Regions from separate parts of the Streptomyces sp. NPDC021212 genome, predicted to be linked through region 4. Evidence: riboswitches for the same ligand, from Rfam matches in the RefSeq annotation. Region 4 holds a riboswitch; each other region holds the start of a gene.

Region 1 (4,301 bases), on a different contig from region 4:
TCCAGCCGGGCGATGTCGCCGTACGAGTCGGCGCGCGCCATCGGCGGTACGAGGTGGTCGACGAGGGTGGCGTGGACGCGGCGCTTGGCCTGGGTGCCCTCGCCGGGGTCGTTGACCAGGAAGGGGTAGATCAGCGGCAGGTCGCCGAGCGCGGCGTCGGGGCCGCAGGCGGCGGACAGGCCCGCGTTCTTGCCCGGCAGCCACTCCAGGTTGCCGTGCTTGCCCAGGTGCACCATGGCGTCGGCGCCGAAGCCGCCGTCGGCCTCGGGGGTCGCCATCCAGCGGTAGGCGGCCAGGTAGTGGTGCGAGGGCGGCAGGTCCGGGTCGTGGTAGATGGCGATGGGGTTCTCGCCGAAGCCGCGCGGCGGCTGGATGACGACCAGGAGGTTGCCGTGGCGCAGCGCGGCGAGGACGATCTCGCCCTCGGGGTCGCGGCTGGTGTCCACGAACATCTCGCCGGGCGGCGGGCCCCAGTGCTCCTCGACCGCGTCGCGCAGCTCCCGCGGCAGCGTGGCGTACCAGCGGCGGTAATCGGCGGCGGGGATACGGACCGGGTTCTTGGCCAGCTGCTCCTCGGTGAGCCAGTCCTGGTCGTGGCCGCCCGCCTCGATGAGGGCGTAGATCAGTTCGTCGCCGACGCCGGAGACCAGGCCCGGGAGGGAACCCTCGCCGTCCTCGGGGCCGAAGTCGTACCCTTCGGCGCGCAGTCGGCGCAGCAGGGCGACGGCGCTGGCGGGGGTGTCGAGGCCGACCGCGTTGCCGATCCGGGAGTGCTTGGTGGGGTACGCGGACAGGACGAGCGCGAGGCGCTTGTCGGCCGCCGGTATGTGCCGGAGCCGGGCGTGTCGTACCGCGATTCCGGCGACACGCGCGGCGCGCTCGGGGTCGGCGGCGTAGACCGGCAGACCGTCCTCGTCGACCTCCTTGAAGGAGAACGGCACGGTGATCAGCCGCCCGTCGAACTCCGGGACGGCGACCTGGGTCGCGGCGTCCAGCGGCGACAGACCCTCGTCGTTCTCCTCCCACGCGCGGCGCGACGAGGTCAGGCACAGCGCCTGGAGCACGGGGACGTCGAGCGCGGCGAGCGCGCCCGCGTCCCACGCCTCGTCGTCGCCGCCCGCCGACGCCTCGGCGGGGCGGGTGCCGCCCGCGGCGAGCACGGTGGTGACGACGGCGTCGGCCGCGCCGAGTGCCTCGATCAGCTCGGGCTCGGGGGCCCGGAGGGAGGCGACGAACAGCGGCAGCGGGCGTCCTCCGGCGTCCTCGACGGCCTGGCAGAGCGCCTCCACGAAGGCGGTGTTGCCGCTCATGTGGTGGGCCCGGTAGTAGAGCAGGGCGATCGTCGGGCCGGTGACGTCCTCGCGCGCGCTGCGCTCCAGCGGCCCCCAGGTGGGGGCGGGGGCGGGCGGTTCGAAGCCGTGGCCGGTCAGCAGCACGGTGTCGGACAGGAACCGGGCCAGCTGGCCCAGATTGGCGGGGCCGCCGTGCGCGAGGTAGGCGTGCGCCTCGGCGGCGATCCCCACGGGGACCGTGGACGCCTCCATGAGCTGGGCGTCGGGAGCCTGTTCACCGGTGAGGACGACGACGGGGAGGTCGCCCGCGAGCAGGGTTTCGAGGCCCTCCTCCCAGGCGCGGACGCCACCGAGCAGCCGCACGACGACGAGTTCGGCACCGTCGAGGAGCCCGGGCAGATCGTCGAGCGCGAGCCGCGCCGGGTTGGCGAGACGGTACGGCACCGGGCCCGTGGCCGCACGGGCACTGAGCAGGTCGGTGTCGGAGGTCGACAGCAGCAGAATCATGGCTCAGCGCCTTCCTCGGGGTCCGCGCCCCGGCGGGTGGGAAGACGGCGGGAGTTCCTGGCTCGCACGGCGGGCTGCCGTGCTCACAGTGGCGGGACCGCACCGGATTCGCACCGGTTTCCTCCCCTTGACGCCGTCTTGTGCGTCCAGCGGGCCACATGGCCCGCCGCAGAGCATAGTAGGCGTTGCTGACCTGGCACGGGACAGTGAGGGCCGACCGGACGTCGGTATGCTCGCCGCCATGTCCCTCCCCCCGACAACCGTCCCACTTGCGAACGAAGCGCCCTCTCAAGCGCCCTCGCGGCGGGCGCGCGGTCGCGATGACGCCTGCCCCGGCGCGCTGCGGCTGCACCCCGCGGACGACGGCTCGCTGGCCCGCATCCGGATACCGGGCGGGCTACTGACGGCAGGTCAGGCGCGGGTGCTGGCGCGGGCGAGCGAGGAGCTGGGGGACGGCCGGCTGGGCCTCACCTCGCGGGGCAATCTCCAGATCCGCGGCCTGGACGCGGCATGCGGCGGCGAGCTGGCGGCCGGTCTGCGGGAGGCCGGACTGCTCCCCTCCGACCGGTACGACCGGGTGCGCAACATCGTGGCCTCCCCGCTGAGCGGCCTGGACGGCGCCGGATACGGCGATGTCACGGCGTGGGCGCGGGAGTTGGACGCCGCGCTGTGTGCAGGTGAGTGGGAAGAGTTGTCCGGCTTGTCGGGCCGTTTCCTGTTCGCGATGGACGACGGCCGCGGCGATGTGGCCGCGTTGGGCGCGGATGTGACATTGATCGCAACGCGCGACGGCGGAGCGGTGCTACGGGTGGGCCCCGGCGCGTCCGGCGTGTCGGACACGGGGTTCGCGCTGGAGGTGTCGGCGCGGGACGCGCCGCGCGCCGCCGCGCTGGCCGCCGTGGAGTTCCTGGCCAGGGCCCGGGCGAGCGGTACGCGGGCGTGGCGGGTGCGCGAACTGCCCGCGCAACACGCCGTGACCGCCGACGGCTTGGCGGCGCGGCTCGCGGACGAGGGTGCCGAAGCCGTACGTATCGGACACGACAGACCGGGTGGCACGCCGGGCGCGCCGCCCGCGCCGGGCGTCGTGTCCGGGCCGGACGGGTGGCACGCCGTGTCCGTCCTCGTACCTCTGGGCCGGGTCGGCGCCGCGCAGTGGCGGCTGCTGGCCGGGCTCGCCTCCCGGGACGGGTCGGACGCGCTGCGTGTGACACCCTGGCGCGGCGTGGTGCTCCCGGGCTTCACCGCGGACGGCGCGGCGCACGCGTCACGGGAGGTGGCCGACGCGGGGCTGGTGACCGATCCGGACTCCCCGTGGACCGGGGTCGGCGCGTGCACGGGACGGCCGGGCTGCGCCAAGTCCCTGGCCGATGTGCGCGCCCACGCGGAGCGCGCGGTGGCGGGCGCTCCCCGCTCCCCTGACGCCGACGCGCCGCCGGTGTACTTCTCCGGCTGCGAGCGGCGCTGCGGCCACCCCGGCGGCCGCTGGGTGGACGCGCTGGCCACCTCCGGTACGGACTACCGGCTCACCGTACGAGACGCGCAGGGCCCCGACGGCGCGACCGGCGCGACCGGCGTCGGCGAAACAGACGTGGCAGACGTAACGGCGGAGCAATTGGCCGACGCCGTGGCGGCGGCCCGCGGAACGGCATGATCAACGACATGATCGAGGACACAGTGTTCGACTACGAGAAGGACGGGGCGGCCATCTACCGCGCCTCCTTTGCCACCATCCGCGCCGAGGCGGACCTGGGCGGCCTCCCCGCCGACGTCAGCCAGGTCGTGGTGCGGATGATCCACGCGTGCGGCATGGTCGACCTGGTCAAGGACCTCGCGTACACGCCCGGGGTGGTCGCGCGGGCCCGGGAGGCGCTGCGCGCCGGGGCGCCCGTGTTCTGCGACGCCCAGATGGTCGCCAGCGGCGTCACCCGCAGGCGGCTGCCCGCGGACAACGACGTGGTGTGCACGCTGTCCGACCCCGCCGTACCGGAGTTGGCGCGACGCATGGGGACCACGCGCAGCGCCGCCGCGCTGGAGCTGTGGCGGGACCGGCTGGAGGGTTCGGTCGTGGCGGTCGGCAACGCGCCCACCGCGCTGTTCCGTCTGATGGAAATACTCGAAGAAGGCGGGGCGGGCGCGCCGCGCCCGGCCGCCGTCATCGGCGTGCCGGTCGGGTTCATCGGCGCCGCCGAGTCCAAGGACGCGCTGGCCGGACATCCGGCGGCGCCCGACCATCTGGTGGTGCGCGGCCGACGCGGCGGCAGCGCCATCGCCGCGGCCGCGATCAACGCGATAGCGAGCGAGGAAGAGTGAGCGAGCAGCAGCGACAGGCGACGCCCGCGGCGAAGGGTCCGAAGGGCCGGCTGTACGGCGTGGGCCTCGGTCCCGGTGACCCGTCCCTGATGACGGTACGGGCGGTGGAGGTCATCGCCGGGGCCGATGTGGTCGCGTACCACAGCGCCCGGCACGGCCGCAGCATCGCGCGTTCCATCGCCGAGCGGCATC
Region 2 (4,301 bases), on a different contig from region 4:
GTCCAGCTCCTCGCACGCCCTCTTCGGCGGCCTCATCGGCGCCACCGTCGTCTCCGTCGGCATGGACGGGGTCAACAGCGACGCGATCGTCATGAAGGTCCTCATCCCTGCCGTGGCCGCGCCGGTCGTGGCGGGCATCGCCACGGTGGCCGCCACCCGGCTCACCTACCGGCTGGCCCACAACCGGGCCGAGGCGGACACCGCGAAGGGCTACCGCGCCGGGCAGATCGCCTCGGCCGCCCTGGTCTCCCTGGCCCACGGCACCAACGACGCGCAGAAGACGATGGGCGTCATCACCCTCGCGCTGGTCACGGGCGGCGTCATCGCGCCCGACTCCGACCCGCCCATGTGGGTGATCGTCTCCGCCGGCCTCGCGATCGCCCTCGGCACCTACCTGGGCGGCTGGCGCATCATCCGCACCATGGGCAAGGGCATCACCGACATCCAGCCGCCGCAGGGCTTCGCCGCCCAGACCGGCGCCGCGACCGTCATCCTGGCCTCCTCCCACATCGGCTTCGCGCTGTCCACCACGCAGGTCTGCTCGGGCGCCGTCATGGGTGCGGGCGTCGGCCGCAAGGGCGGGGTGGTGCGCTGGTCGACCGCGGGCCGCATGGTCGCCGCCTGGGTGCTGACCCTCCCGGCCGCCGGTCTGGTGGCCGGCGGCGCGGCGCTGCTGGCCGGGCAGGGCAACGGGGGCATCGCCGCGGTCGCCGTCCTCGCGGTGCTGGGCTGCGGCGTCATCTGGGTGCTCTCGCGCCGCAAGCCGGTGGACGCGAGCAACGTCAACGCGCCGAGCGTGGAGCCCACCGAGCCGGTCGGCGTCGTCACCGCCGCCGTGCGGTCGGTGGCCCCGCCGCCCGCCGGAAAGGCCGCGTCGGCCGCCGACGGCTCCGACGCCTCGTCCGAGTCCGAATCCGCACCGACCCCCGCCACCGCGGGGACCGGTTCCACCAGCTGACAGGGAGCACACGCAATGCACATCGACTGGGCGGCCCTCGGCCAGGTCTTCGGCGTCAGCCTCGCGGTGACGGTCGGCGTCGTAGGGGTCTTCACCCTGGGCATCATCGGCACCTCCCGTACAGCTCAGCCGCAGCCCCAGGCCACCGCGGGCGGCGCGTCCCCGGTCGCACGCACCGGCGCGTACGCCTGTTTCGCGCTGTGCGCCGCGATGGTGGCGTACGGCATCTATCTGATCGTGGCCTGAAGCCGCGGAACGGCCGCGGGGCGGTGGGTGCCGATCGGCGCCCGCCGCCCCGCGGCCGTTCCCCTGCGTGGCCCGGCGGGGGCCTGTGGGCCTCGGCACACTCTGGCATCGCAGGTCAAATGCGAGTTGACGGCCATTCGCGCCCCATGGTGGACTTCCCGAGCCAAACGGCGGCAGGAGAGGAAGCCGGTGAGAATCCGGCGCGGTCCCGCCACTGTCACCGGGGAGCGCTCTCCCCCACCGCAAGGGGTCACGGCCGTCCGTACGCGAGGAAGGCTGGAAGACCGGGAGAGCCGCGGATCCGGGAGCCAGGAGACTCTCACCGCCGGTCACGTCGAGCCAGGGCGCGGACCCTGAGTGAGGACATACCGCCATGCCCGGCACTGCCACGCCGTCAGCTCCACCTGTCCGCATGCTCGGCGGCGGTCCCCGCCGCAGAGGCGTGACGGCGGTCTGAGGGATGCGTGCCGACCACGCCTCGTACGCGTGCGGCGCCGCTCTCGGCTTCCTCGGCGATCTCGCCACGGGCGATCCGCGCCGCGGTCATCCGGTGGCCGCGTTCGGGCGCGCCGCCGCGGCCGTCGAGCGGCGGCTGTGGCGCGACCACCGCGGTTCCGGGGCCCTGCACACCGCGCTGTGCGCGGGCGGCGCGGCCGCCGCTGCCGCGCTGCTGGCGCGTACCGTACGCACCGCCGCGAGGCCCCGCCGTACGGCCGACGCCGCGCTGACCGCCGCCGCCACCTGGGCCGTACTGGGCGGCACCTCGCTGGTACGGGAGGCCCGGGCCATCGGCGACGCGCTGGCCGCCGGGGACGTCGACGCCGCACGGGAGCGGCTGCCGCATCTGTGCGGACGCGATCCGCAGGCGCTGGACGAGCAGCAGATCGCGCGGGCGGTCGTCGAGTCGGTGGCCGAAAACACCTCGGACGCGGTGGTGGGCGCGCTGGTGTGGGGGGCTGTGGCCGGGGTGCCGGGGCTCGTCGGCTTCCGCGCCGTCAACACCCTGGACGCCATGGTGGGCCACAAGTCGGCCCGCTACCGCCGGTTCGGCTGGGCGGCGGCCCGGCTGGACGACGTCGCGGGCTGGCCCGGCGCCCGTCTCACCGCGGCCCTGGCCGCCCTCGCCGGGCCCGACCCGCGCGGCGCGTGGCGCGCCTGGCGCCGCGACGGCGGACGCCACCCGAGCCCCAACGCGGGCCCGGTGGAGGCGGCGTTCGCGGGCGCGCTGGGGGTCCGGCTGGGCGGGACGCTGGCGTACGGGGGCCGGGTCGAGCACCGCCCCGTGCTGAATCCGGGCGGCCGTCCCGTGGCGGTGGCCGACATTCCGCGGGCGATCCGCCTCTCGCGGCGGGTGTCCGCGCTCGCGCTGCTCACCACCGTCGTGGCTCGCTCCGGAGCCGATCAGGAACCCGATCAGGAAAAGGTGAACCGATGACCCTGGGGGGCGGACTGCTCATCGCGGGGACGACCTCGGACGCCGGTAAGAGCGTCGTCACGGCGGGCATATGCCGCTGGCTGGCGCGCAAAGGGCTCCGGGTCGCCCCGTTCAAGGCGCAGAACATGTCGCTCAACTCCTTCGTCACCCGGGACGGCGCCGAGATCGGGCGGGCGCAGGCCATGCAGGCCGCCGCCGCGCGCGTCGAACCGAGCGCCCTGATGAACCCGGTCCTGCTGAAGCCGGGCAGCGACCGCAGCAGCCAGGTGGTGCTGCTCGGCAAGCCGGTGGGCGAGATGAGCGCGCGTGGGTATTACGGGGGGTCTGGGCCCGAGGCGAAGCCGCTGTCGGGCACAGTGTCCCCCGAGGGAAAGCAGCACGCGCAGTGGCGCGAAGGGCTGCTGGAGACCGTCACCGACTGCCTGGGCGAGCTGCGGCGCACGCACGACGCGGTGATCTGCGAAGGCGCGGGCAGCCCGGCCGAGATCAATCTGCGCCGCACCGACATCGTCAACCTGGGTCTGGCCCGGGCCGCGGGGCTGCCGGTCGTCGTGGTCGGGGACATCGACCGCGGCGGCGTCTTCGCGTCCTTCTTCGGCACGACCGCGCTGCTGTCCCGCGAGGACCAGCGGCATGTCGCCGCCTATGTGGTGAACAAGTTCCGCGGCGATGTGAGCCTGCTGGAACCCGGCCTCGACATGCTGCGCGACCTCACCGGCCGACCGACCGTCGGCGTCCTGCCGTACGCGCACGGCCTCGGCATCGACGAGGAGGACGGGCTGCGCGTCTCGCTGCGCGGCGCGGTGCGCGAGAGCGTCGTCGCGCCGCCGCACGGCGCGGACGTGCTGCGGGTCGCGGTGGCCGCCGTACCGCTGATGTCCAACTTCACCGACGTGGACGCGCTGGCCGCCGAGCCGGGCGTGGTCGTGCGCTTCGTGGACCGCCCGGAGGAGCTGGCGGACGCCGATCTGGTGGTGCTGCCGGGCACCCGGGGCACCGTGAAGGCGCTGGAGTGGCTGCGCGAGCGCGGTCTCGCCGACGCGATTCGGCGGCGGGCCGCGGAGGGGCGGCCGGTGCTCGGCATCTGCGGCGGCTTCCAGGCGCTCGGGGAACGCATCGAGGACGAGGTCGAGTCGAAGGCCGGAACGGTCGCGGGCCTCGGGCTGCTGCCCGTACGGGTCCGCTTCGCCACGGACAAGACCCTGGCCCGGCCGGTGGGCGAGGCGCTGGGCGAGCGGGTGGAGGGCTACGAGATCCACCACGGCGTCGCCGAACTGCGCGACGGGGGCGACGAAGCCTTCCTGGACGGCTGCCGGGTGGGCCCGGTGTGGGGCACCCACTGGCACGGCTCGCTGGAGAGCGACGGCTTCCGCCGCGCCTTCCTGCGGCGGGTCGCGCAGGCGGCGGGCCGGGCGTTCGTGCCCGCGCCGGACACCCGCTTCGGGGAGCTGCGCGAGGAGCAACTGGACCGGCTGGGCGATCTGATCGAGGAGCACGCGGACACGGACGCGCTGCTGAGGCTCATCGAGGGCGGCGTACCGGACGGGCTGCCCTTCGTGCCGCCCGGGGCGCCGGGAGGAACGGTTTGAGCACGAGACGCGAGTCCGCACGCACCGATCGCGCACGTACCGTAGGAGGTACCGAAGCATGACCACCGCTGCC
Region 3 (4,301 bases), on a different contig from region 4:
GCCGAGCACGAGCCGGAGACCCTGGAGCGGGCGGCGGTCGCGGGCTACTGCGTGGACGCGGTGGCCCAGCGGCTGACCGGTGTCATCGCCGTGGACGCCTCCGACGCCTCCCTGCCGTTCCTGGACGTCACCACCCGCACCTATGTGACCGGCGCCCTGGAGCCGTGCGGACTGGCCGGCCACGCCCGGCTGCTGCCCCCGCCCGCGCCGCCCGGCACCGTCCTCGCGCTGGACGACGAGGGGGCCCGGCTGACCGGGCTGCCGCCCGGACTGCCCGTCGTCTCCGGCCCGTACGACCTTCCGGCGTGCGCCATCGGCAGCGGGGTGCGGGACGTGGGCGACGGGCTGCTCATCGTCGGCACCACGCTGGCCTGCCAGGTGCTCACCGACCGCGCGACGGTGGACCCCTCGGCCGATCCGGCCGGGATGTGGCTGTGCACCCCCGACCCGGACCGCTGGCTGCGCGCGATGCCCGCGATGGTCGGCACCGCCGCCCTGGAGTGGGTGCTCGATCTCACAGGGGCGACCACCGCCGCCCTGGACACCCTGCTCGACGGGAGCCCGCCGGGCGCGAACGGCGTGACGGCGCTGCCCTTCCTGTCCGGCGCCGGGGAACGCGCGCCGTTCGTGGAGCCCGCCGCTCAGGGGCGGTTGGACGGTCTCACGCTCGCCACCACCCGCGCCGACACCGTACGGGCCGTGTGCGAGGCCATCGCCTACGCGGCCCGCCACTGCCTGGAGGCGGCCGGGCTCTCGGGGCGGCTCGCGCTGTGCGGCGGAGGCGTGCGTTCCGCCGCGTGGACGGAGATTTTCGCGAACGTCATGGGCCGCCCGGTGGCCGTTCCGGACGAGCCGGAGGTCGGCGCGCGGGGCGCGGTGGCGGTCGCCTGGCGGTCGCTCGGCGACCCCGTGGACGCGTCCCACTGGCGCGCCGCGTCCCGTACCGTCGAGCCGCGGAGCGAGCTTCGCGGCGCGTACGAGGACGGCTACGCCGGCTACCGCGACCGCCTCGCCCGTGCCCTGGACGAATGGCGGACGAGCGGTCCGGGAAGCTAGTTTTCCGGGGTCGGCCGCATGGATTCCGGCGCTGCCGAGACCCGGCGCAACTAGCACATACATACGAATCCCCCCAGCTGACGACACAACATCTGGGGGCGCGTACGCAGCGCGACACAAGATGTATGCTCGTGCTCGCTGTCGCCGCAGGGGAATCCGGTGCGAATCCGGAACTGTCCCGCAACGGTGTACGTGTGCGCTTTCGCGTATCCGTGAGTCCGATGACCTGCCGACGGCCGTCTGCATACGTCCGGGCCTCGCGGGGTGGGTCGATGGACGCTGCGTGGTGTGCCGTGAAGCGCAATCGGCATGCCCGTAAGCGGCCATCGCGCACCGCCCTCGCAGGCCCCCAGCCGAGCGAGGGAGAACACTTCAGTGACCATCGCGCCCGCCGACCCGGTCTCAGAGGCAGCCGACACTCCGGCAGCGGCCGACGCCCCCGGGACCGCCCTGCTGCGGACCCTGACCGCGCTCACCGCCGATCTGCCCGCCACCGACCCCGGCAAGGTCGCGGCCGCCGCCCTGCGCGGCCGCCATCCCGGTTCGGACGAAACGGAGTTGCGCTCCCTGGCGACCGAGGCGGCGGCCGGACTCATCGGCGAGGAGCCGGAGTACTCCAGGCTCGCCGCGCGGCTGCTGACCCGCGCGATCGCCGAAGAGGCGGCCGGGCAGGGCGCGGACTCCTTCACCGCCTCCGTCGCCGTGGGCCACGGCGAGGGCCTGATCGCCGACTCCACCGCCGAGTTCGTGACGACCCACGCCGCCCGGCTGGACGCGCTGGTCGACCAGGCGCTGGCCGACGGGGCCGACGACCGCTTCGGTTACTTCGGGCTGCGCACCCTGCACAGCCGCTATCTGCTGCGCCACCCGATCACCCGTCAGGTGATCGAGACCCCGCAGCACTTCCTGCTGCGCGTGGCCTGCGGGCTCGCCGAGGACCTGTCGGAGCGGGCGCTGGGCGACGTCGCCGAGCTGTACCGGATGACGAGCACGCTGTCGTACCTGCCCAGCTCCCCCACGCTGTTCAACTCCGGCACCCGCCACCCGCAGATGTCGTCCTGCTATCTGCTGGACTCGCCGCTGGACGAGCTGGACTCGATCTACAACCGCTACCACCAGGTGGCGCGGCTGTCGAAGCACGCGGGCGGCATCGGTCTGTCGTACTCCCGCATCCGCGCCCGCGGTTCGCTCATCCGCGGCACCAACGGGCACTCCAACGGCATCGTGCCGTTCCTGCGCACGCTCGACGCCTCGGTGGCGGCCGTCAACCAGGGCGGCCGGCGCAAGGGCGCGGCCTGCGTCTACCTGGAGACGTGGCACGCGGACATCGAGGAGTTCCTGGAGCTGCGGGACAACACGGGCGAAGAGGCCCGCCGCACCCACAACCTCAACATCGCGCACTGGATCCCGGACGAGTTCATGCGCCGCGTCGAGGCGGACGCCGACTGGTCGCTGTTCTCGCCGGTGGACGCGCCCGAGCTGGTGGACCTGTGGGGCGAGGAGTTCGACGCCGCGTACCGCCGCTTCGAGGCCGAGGGGCGGGCGCTCAAGCAGGTCCCGGCGCGCCAGCTGTACGCCCGGATGATGCGCACCCTCGCGCAGACCGGCAACGGCTGGATGACGTTCAAGGACGCCGCCAACCGCACCGCCAACCAGACCGCCGAGCCGGGCCGGGTCGTCCACTCCTCCAACCTGTGCACCGAGATCCTGGAGGTCACCGACGACGGCGAGACCGCCGTCTGCAACCTCGGCTCGGTCAACCTCGCCGCCCACCTCGGGGAGAACGGTGAGATGGACTGGGAGCGGCTGGACCGCACCGTCCGCACCGCCGTGACCTTCCTCGACCGCGTGGTGGACATCAACTTCTACCCCACCGACGAGGCCGGGGCCTCCAACTCCCGCTGGCGGCCGGTCGGTCTGGGCCTGATGGGCCTCCAGGACGTCTTCTTCCGGCTGCGGCTCCCGTTCGACTCGCCCGAGGCACAGGCGCTCTCCACCCGGATCTCCGAGCGCATCATGCTCGCCGCGTACGAGGCGTCCTGCGACCTCGCCGAGCGCCACGGCCCGCACCCGGCCTGGGCCGAGACCCGCACCGCGCGCGGTGTGCTCCACCCGGACCACTACGCCGACGCGCGGGCCACCTGGCCCGAGCGCTGGGAGGCGCTGCGCCGGCGGATGGCCACGACCGGCATGCGGAACTCGCTGCTGCTGGCGATCGCGCCGACCGCCACCATCGCCTCCATCGCGGGCGTGTACGAGTGCATCGAGCCGCAGGTCTCCAACCTCTTCAAGCGCGAAACGCTCAGCGGTGAGTTCCTCCAGGTCAACTCCTACCTGGTGAACGACCTGAAGAAGCTCGGCGTATGGGACGCCCAGACCCGTGACGCGCTGCGCGAGGCCAACGGCTCGGTCCAGGACCTCTCCTGGGTGCCGAGCGACGTACGGGACCTGTACCGCACCGCGTGGGAGGTCCCGCAGCGCGCCCTGATCGACATGGCGGCGGCCCGTACCCCGTACCTCGACCAGAGCCAGTCGCTGAACCTCTTCATGGCGGCGCCGACCATCGGCAAGCTCAGCTCGATGTACGCGTACGCCTGGAAGCGCGGCATCAAGACCACCTACTACCTGCGCTCCCGCCCGGCGACCCGGATCGCCCAGAGCGCCCGCGGGGGCGCCGCCACGGCCACCGTCCCCGCGCCGGCGACGCCCGCCGAGGACGACGCGGTCGCCTGCTCCCTGGAAAACCCCGAGTCCTGCGAGGCCTGCCAGTAATGCCCACCGCATCCGAGATGACCACCGTGAACACCGCGCCGGGCCACACCAAGAACCTGCTCGACCCCGGGTTCGAGCTGACCCTGCGGCCGATGCGGTACCCGCAGTTCTACGACCGCTACCGGGACGCGATCAAGAACACCTGGACCGTGGAGGAGGTCGACCTCCACTCGGACGTCGCCGACCTCGCCAAGCTCTCCCCCGGTGAGCAGCACCTCATCGGCCGCTTGGTCGCGTTCTTCGCCACCGGCGACTCGATCGTCTCCAACAACCTGGTGCTGACGCTCTACAAGCACATCAACTCCCCCGAGGCGCGGCTGTACCTCTCGCGGCAGCTCTTCGAGGAGGCCGTGCACGTCCAGTTCTATCTGACCCTGCTGGACACCTACCTCCCCGACCCGGACGACCGGGCGGCGGCCTTCGCGGCGGTCGAGAACATCCCCTCCATCCGGGAGAAGGCGGAGTTCTGCTTC
Region 4 (4,301 bases):
GACTCCTGCGGGGGCGGCGGCCCGAAGGCGGACGCGTCCCGCGCCCCCTCCCAGGCGCGCACCGGGCGCGGCGCCTGGAACCGGGCGTCCCCCACCGGCGGTTCGGCGAACGGGATGCCGCGGAACACGGCCAGACCGTCCTCCCGGCGGCCACGCACCCTACCGGCGGCGGCGCCTACCACGGGCTCGGCGGATCCGGCCGCCGACGCGCGGGACTCGGCTGTCGTCATCGATGACTCCTCACGGTTCCTGGTGAACGCGTCTCTACATGTGTCTACACCGCTGGAGGGGACGGCGTTCCCGGGAGCGGCGTTCCCGGGGACGGCATTCCCGACCGGTCAGCCCGCGCGGTACAGCGCGGTGATCAGCTCGATCACCGCCTGTCCCGCGGGATGCGGATCGTCCCGCCACCAGGCCAGCCGCACCGCGATCGGCTCGGCGTCGCGCACCGGCCGGTATACGAGGCCGGGCCGCGGATACTGATGGGCGGTCGACTCCGCCGTCATCCCCACGCAGCGGCCCGTGGAGATCAGGTTGAGCCAGTCGTCGATGTCCGCCGTCTCCTCGGTGGCCGGACGGGAGCCGGGCGGCCACAGCTCGGGGGAGGTGGTGCCGGTCCGCCGGTCGACCAGCAGCGTGCGGTCGGTGATGTCGGCGAGCCGGATGGAGCGGCGCCGGGCCAGGGGATCGTCCGCCGCCATCGCGCACAGCCGCCGCTCCAACCCCACGATGGCGGAGTCGAAACGCTGATCGTCCAGTGGCTTGCGCACCACGGCCAGGTCACAGGCCCCCTCCGCCAGCCCGGCGGTGGCGGCGTTGACCCGGACCAGGTGCAGATCCGTCTCCGGATGTGCGGCGGCCCAGCGGCGCTGGAAGGCGGGGGTGTGGCCGCCCAACGCCGACCAGGCGTAGCCGATCCGCAGCCGGGTGTGACCGGACCTGGCCTCCCGCACCAGATCGTCCACCTCCCCGAGCACCCGCCGGGCCTGCGCCACCACCCGCAGCCCGGTGCCGGTCGGCGCCACCGTCCGGGAGGTACGCCGCAAAAGCCGCACCCCGAGGGCCCGTTCGAGCGACGCCAGCGTGCGGGACACCGCCGCCTGGGAGACCCCGAGCGCGATCGCGGCATCGGTGAACGTGCCCTCGTCCACGATCGCGACGAGACAGCGCAACTGCCGCAGCTCCACATCCATAACCCAAGCGTATAGGTGCCACGCTCAACGCATTATGTGCAACGGTCGCACGACCCCACGATCGGCTCATGGACGCAGCCCACGCCACCGCTTCCGCCCCCGCGCGGGAAACCACGATGCCACCCCGCACCGGTCCGGACCTGCCGGATTCCTCGGACCGGAAACCGGCCGGGCGGCGGCCGCCGGCCGGTGTGCTCACCATGGCCGGCAGCGGCCTGTCCAACCAGACCGGGGCCGCGATCGGCTCCCTCGCCTTCCCCGTGCTCGGTGCCACCGGCGTCGTCGCGGTACGCCAGTACGTCGCGGCCCTCGTCCTGCTGGCCGTCGGCCGCCCCCGCCTGCGGTCCTTCACCAAGCAGCAGTGGTGGCCGGTGCTGCTGCTGGCCCTGGTCTTCGGCGCCATGAACCTGTCCCTCTACAGCGCCATCGACCGCATCGGCCTCGGACTGGCGGTGACCCTGGAATTCCTCGGCCCGCTCACCATCGCCCTGTCCGCCTCCCACCGCCGCACGGACGCGTGCTGTGCGCTGGTCGCCCTGGCGGGCGTCGTCACCCTGATGCGCCCTCAGCCCTCCACCGACTACCTGGGCCTCGGCCTCGGGTTGCTGGCCGCCGCCTGCTGGGCGTCGTACATCCTGCTCAACCGCACCGTCGGCCGCCGCGTCCCCGGCGCGCAGGGGTCGGCGGCGGCCGCCGCGGTCTCCGCCCTGCTGTTCCTGCCCGTCGGCATCGTCATCGCCGTCCAGCACCCGCCGACCCCGGGGGCGGCCGGTTACGCCATCGCCGCCGGGGTCCTCTCCTCCGCCGTGCCCTACCTCGCCGACCTGTTCACCCTGCGCCGCGTCCCCGCCCAGACCTTCGGGCTGTTCATGAGCGTCAACCCGGTCCTCGCCGCCATTGTCGGCTGGATCATCCTCGGCCAGACCCTGGGGTGGACCGAGTGGGCGAGCATCGGTGCCATCGTGGCGGCCAACGCGCTCAGCATCCTCACCTCACGGGCCTGAGGACTGTATGAAGTGCCACTTGCCGGATTTGCGGGGCGACATCTATGGTTGCCGCGCCGTGGTGTTCGGGAAGCCGGTGTGAAACCGGAGCGGCCCTCGCCACTGTGATCGGGGAGTTACCGTCCCGTTCCGCGGCCTGGGGGCCAGGTCGCGGAGCCACTGGCCGCCACGGCGCGGCCGGGAAGGCAGGGGCGGTCGCGTCGACCCGTCAGCCAGGAGACCGGCCGCGGCATCTCACGAAGTGATCCACGAGGTGCTGGAGCGTGACCGCATGACCCTGCCCACCGCACTGCGCTGGCGGCGCGAGGACACCGTCCGGACCGCCGGGCTCCTGGCGGTGATCGTCGCCCTGCACGCCGTCGCCTTCGGCCTGCTCTTCCTCGTCGTCGCGCCCCAGCACTACGAGGTCGGCGCCAAGACGTTCGGGGTCGGCCTCGGGATCACCGCGTACACCCTGGGCATGCGGCACGCCTTCGACGCCGACCACATCGCCGCCATCGACAACACCACCCGCAAGCTGATGGCCGACGGCAAGCGGCCGGTCTCGGTGGGCTTCTGGTTCGCGCTCGGCCACTCCAGCGTCGTGGTCGTCCTGGCCGCGCTGGTCGCCGGCGGTACGCAGCTGGCGGGCACCCTGGTGAACGAGAAGTCCGGCACCCACCAGGTCCTCGGTGTCATCGGCACCACGGTGTCGGGGACCTTCCTCTACCTCATCGCCGCGCTCAACCTGGTCGCCCTGCTCGGCATCCTGCGGGTCTTCCGGGCGATGCGTGCCGGGCGGTTCGACGAGACGGAGCTGGAGGCGCACCTGGACTCGCGCGGCTTCATGAACCGGTTCCTGGGACGCTTCACGAAGTCCATCACCCGGCCCGGCCAGATGTTCCCGCTCGGCTTCCTCTTCGGGCTCGGGTTCGACACCGCCACCGAGGTCACGCTGATGGTGATGGCCGGGAGCGGCGCCGCCGCGGGGCTGCCCTGGTACGCCGTCCTGTGCCTGCCGCTGCTCTTCGCCGCCGGGATGAGCCTGTTCGACACCCTCGACGGCACCTTCATGAACTTCGCCTACCACTGGGCGTTCTCCAACCCGGTCCGCAAGGTGTTCTACAACCTGGCCATCACCGGTCTGTCGATCGCGGTGGCCTTCTTCATCGGCACCATCGAGCTGGTCGGCGTCCTCCACGACAAGCTCGCCCTGCGGGACTCCGTCACCGGCTGGATCTCCGACCTGAACCTGGACAACGTCGGATACATCATCGTCGGTCTCTTCGTCGTGGTGTGGGCCGCGGCGCTGGCCTACTGGCGGATCGCCAAGGTCGAACAGCGCTGGACCGTCCGCACCGCCCCGGCCACCGCGGACGGAGAGGGCGGCTGACACCGGCCGAACCGGCTGACACCGCTCCCGGGTCCGGGCGCCCGTCCGGGTGACAGTGCCGGGGCGGGCCCGGAATGGCCGCCGCGGAACGGGAACCCGCATGGTGGCGCCCGGACCGTCCGGCCGCGCCGCACCGGGAAGGCGGTACCCGCTATGGCTCTGTCCCATGGCCACGCACACGGCACCGTGACGCAGCGGCTGATCGCCGACCACCTCGTGTCCGGCCGCATGGAGCCGGGGGAGGAGATCGCGCTGCGCGTCGACCAGACGCTCACCCAGGACGCCACCGGCACCCTGGTGATGCAGGAGCTGGAGGCGCTGGCGCTGGACCGGGTCCGGACGCAGGTCAGCGTCCAGTACGTCGACCACAACATCCTCCAGGCCGACGAGCGCAACGCCGAGGACCACCTCTTTCTGCGCTCGGCCGCCCGCCGCTTCGGCCTGTGGTTCTCCAAGCCCGGCAACGGCGTCTCCCACCCGACCCACATGCAGCACTTCGGCGCGCCCGGCAGAACACTCGCCGGGTCCGACTCGCACACCTGCGCGGGCGGCTCCCTGGGCATGCTGGCGATCGGCACCGGCGGCCTGGAAGTCGCCCTCGCCATGGCCGGACGGCCGCTCCACCTCACCATGCCGAAGATCTGGGGCATCCGGCTGACCGGGGAACTGCCGCCGTGGGTGAGCGCCAAGGACGTCATCCTGGAGATGCTGCGCCGTCACGGGGTGCAGGGC

Evidence for each region. A riboswitch is a leader RNA that binds a small molecule or an ion and turns the genes downstream of it on or off. The one in region 4 is predicted to bind cobalamin.
Region 1: linked by a shared signal. The riboswitch ahead of cobN (cobaltochelatase subunit CobN) and the one ahead of ACH4SI_RS02355 (HoxN/HupN/NixA family nickel/cobalt transporter) in region 4 are both predicted to bind cobalamin.
Region 2: linked by a shared signal. The riboswitch ahead of ACH4SI_RS28265 (cobalamin biosynthesis protein) and the one ahead of ACH4SI_RS02355 (HoxN/HupN/NixA family nickel/cobalt transporter) in region 4 are both predicted to bind cobalamin.
Region 3: linked by a shared signal. The riboswitch ahead of ACH4SI_RS09995 (ribonucleoside-diphosphate reductase subunit alpha) and the one ahead of ACH4SI_RS02355 (HoxN/HupN/NixA family nickel/cobalt transporter) in region 4 are both predicted to bind cobalamin.

What each region holds. Positions count from the first base shown of each region.
Region 1 is NZ_JBIRPZ010000006.1:377,879-382,179, reverse strand. It holds gene cobN (cobaltochelatase subunit CobN) at 1-1,799, opposite strand, end outside; cobalamin riboswitch at 1,828-1,952, opposite strand; gene cobG (precorrin-3B synthase) at 2,041-3,450, shown strand; gene ACH4SI_RS18880 (precorrin-8X methylmutase) at 3,459-4,109, shown strand; gene ACH4SI_RS18875 (precorrin-2 C(20)-methyltransferase) at 4,106-4,301, shown strand, end outside.
Region 2 is NZ_JBIRPZ010000011.1:65,944-70,244, forward strand. It holds gene ACH4SI_RS28255 (anion permease) at 1-958, shown strand, start outside; gene ACH4SI_RS28260 (hypothetical protein) at 974-1,204, shown strand; cobalamin riboswitch at 1,383-1,523, shown strand; gene ACH4SI_RS28265 (cobalamin biosynthesis protein) at 1,665-2,639, shown strand; gene ACH4SI_RS28270 (cobyric acid synthase) at 2,636-4,228, shown strand; gene ACH4SI_RS28275 (putative cobaltochelatase) at 4,287-4,301, shown strand, end outside.
Region 3 is NZ_JBIRPZ010000003.1:387,178-391,478, reverse strand. It holds gene ACH4SI_RS10000 (FGGY family carbohydrate kinase) at 1-1,056, shown strand, start outside; cobalamin riboswitch at 1,165-1,305, shown strand; gene ACH4SI_RS09995 (ribonucleoside-diphosphate reductase subunit alpha) at 1,432-3,828, shown strand; gene ACH4SI_RS09990 (ribonucleotide-diphosphate reductase subunit beta) at 3,846-4,301, shown strand, end outside.
Region 4 is NZ_JBIRPZ010000001.1:601,639-605,939, forward strand. It holds gene ACH4SI_RS02340 (carboxylesterase/lipase family protein) at 1-230, opposite strand, end outside; gene ACH4SI_RS02345 (LysR family transcriptional regulator) at 339-1,193, opposite strand; gene ACH4SI_RS02350 (EamA family transporter) at 1,262-2,197, shown strand; cobalamin riboswitch at 2,214-2,441, shown strand; gene ACH4SI_RS02355 (HoxN/HupN/NixA family nickel/cobalt transporter) at 2,469-3,569, shown strand; gene ACH4SI_RS02360 (aconitate hydratase) at 3,723-4,301, shown strand, end outside.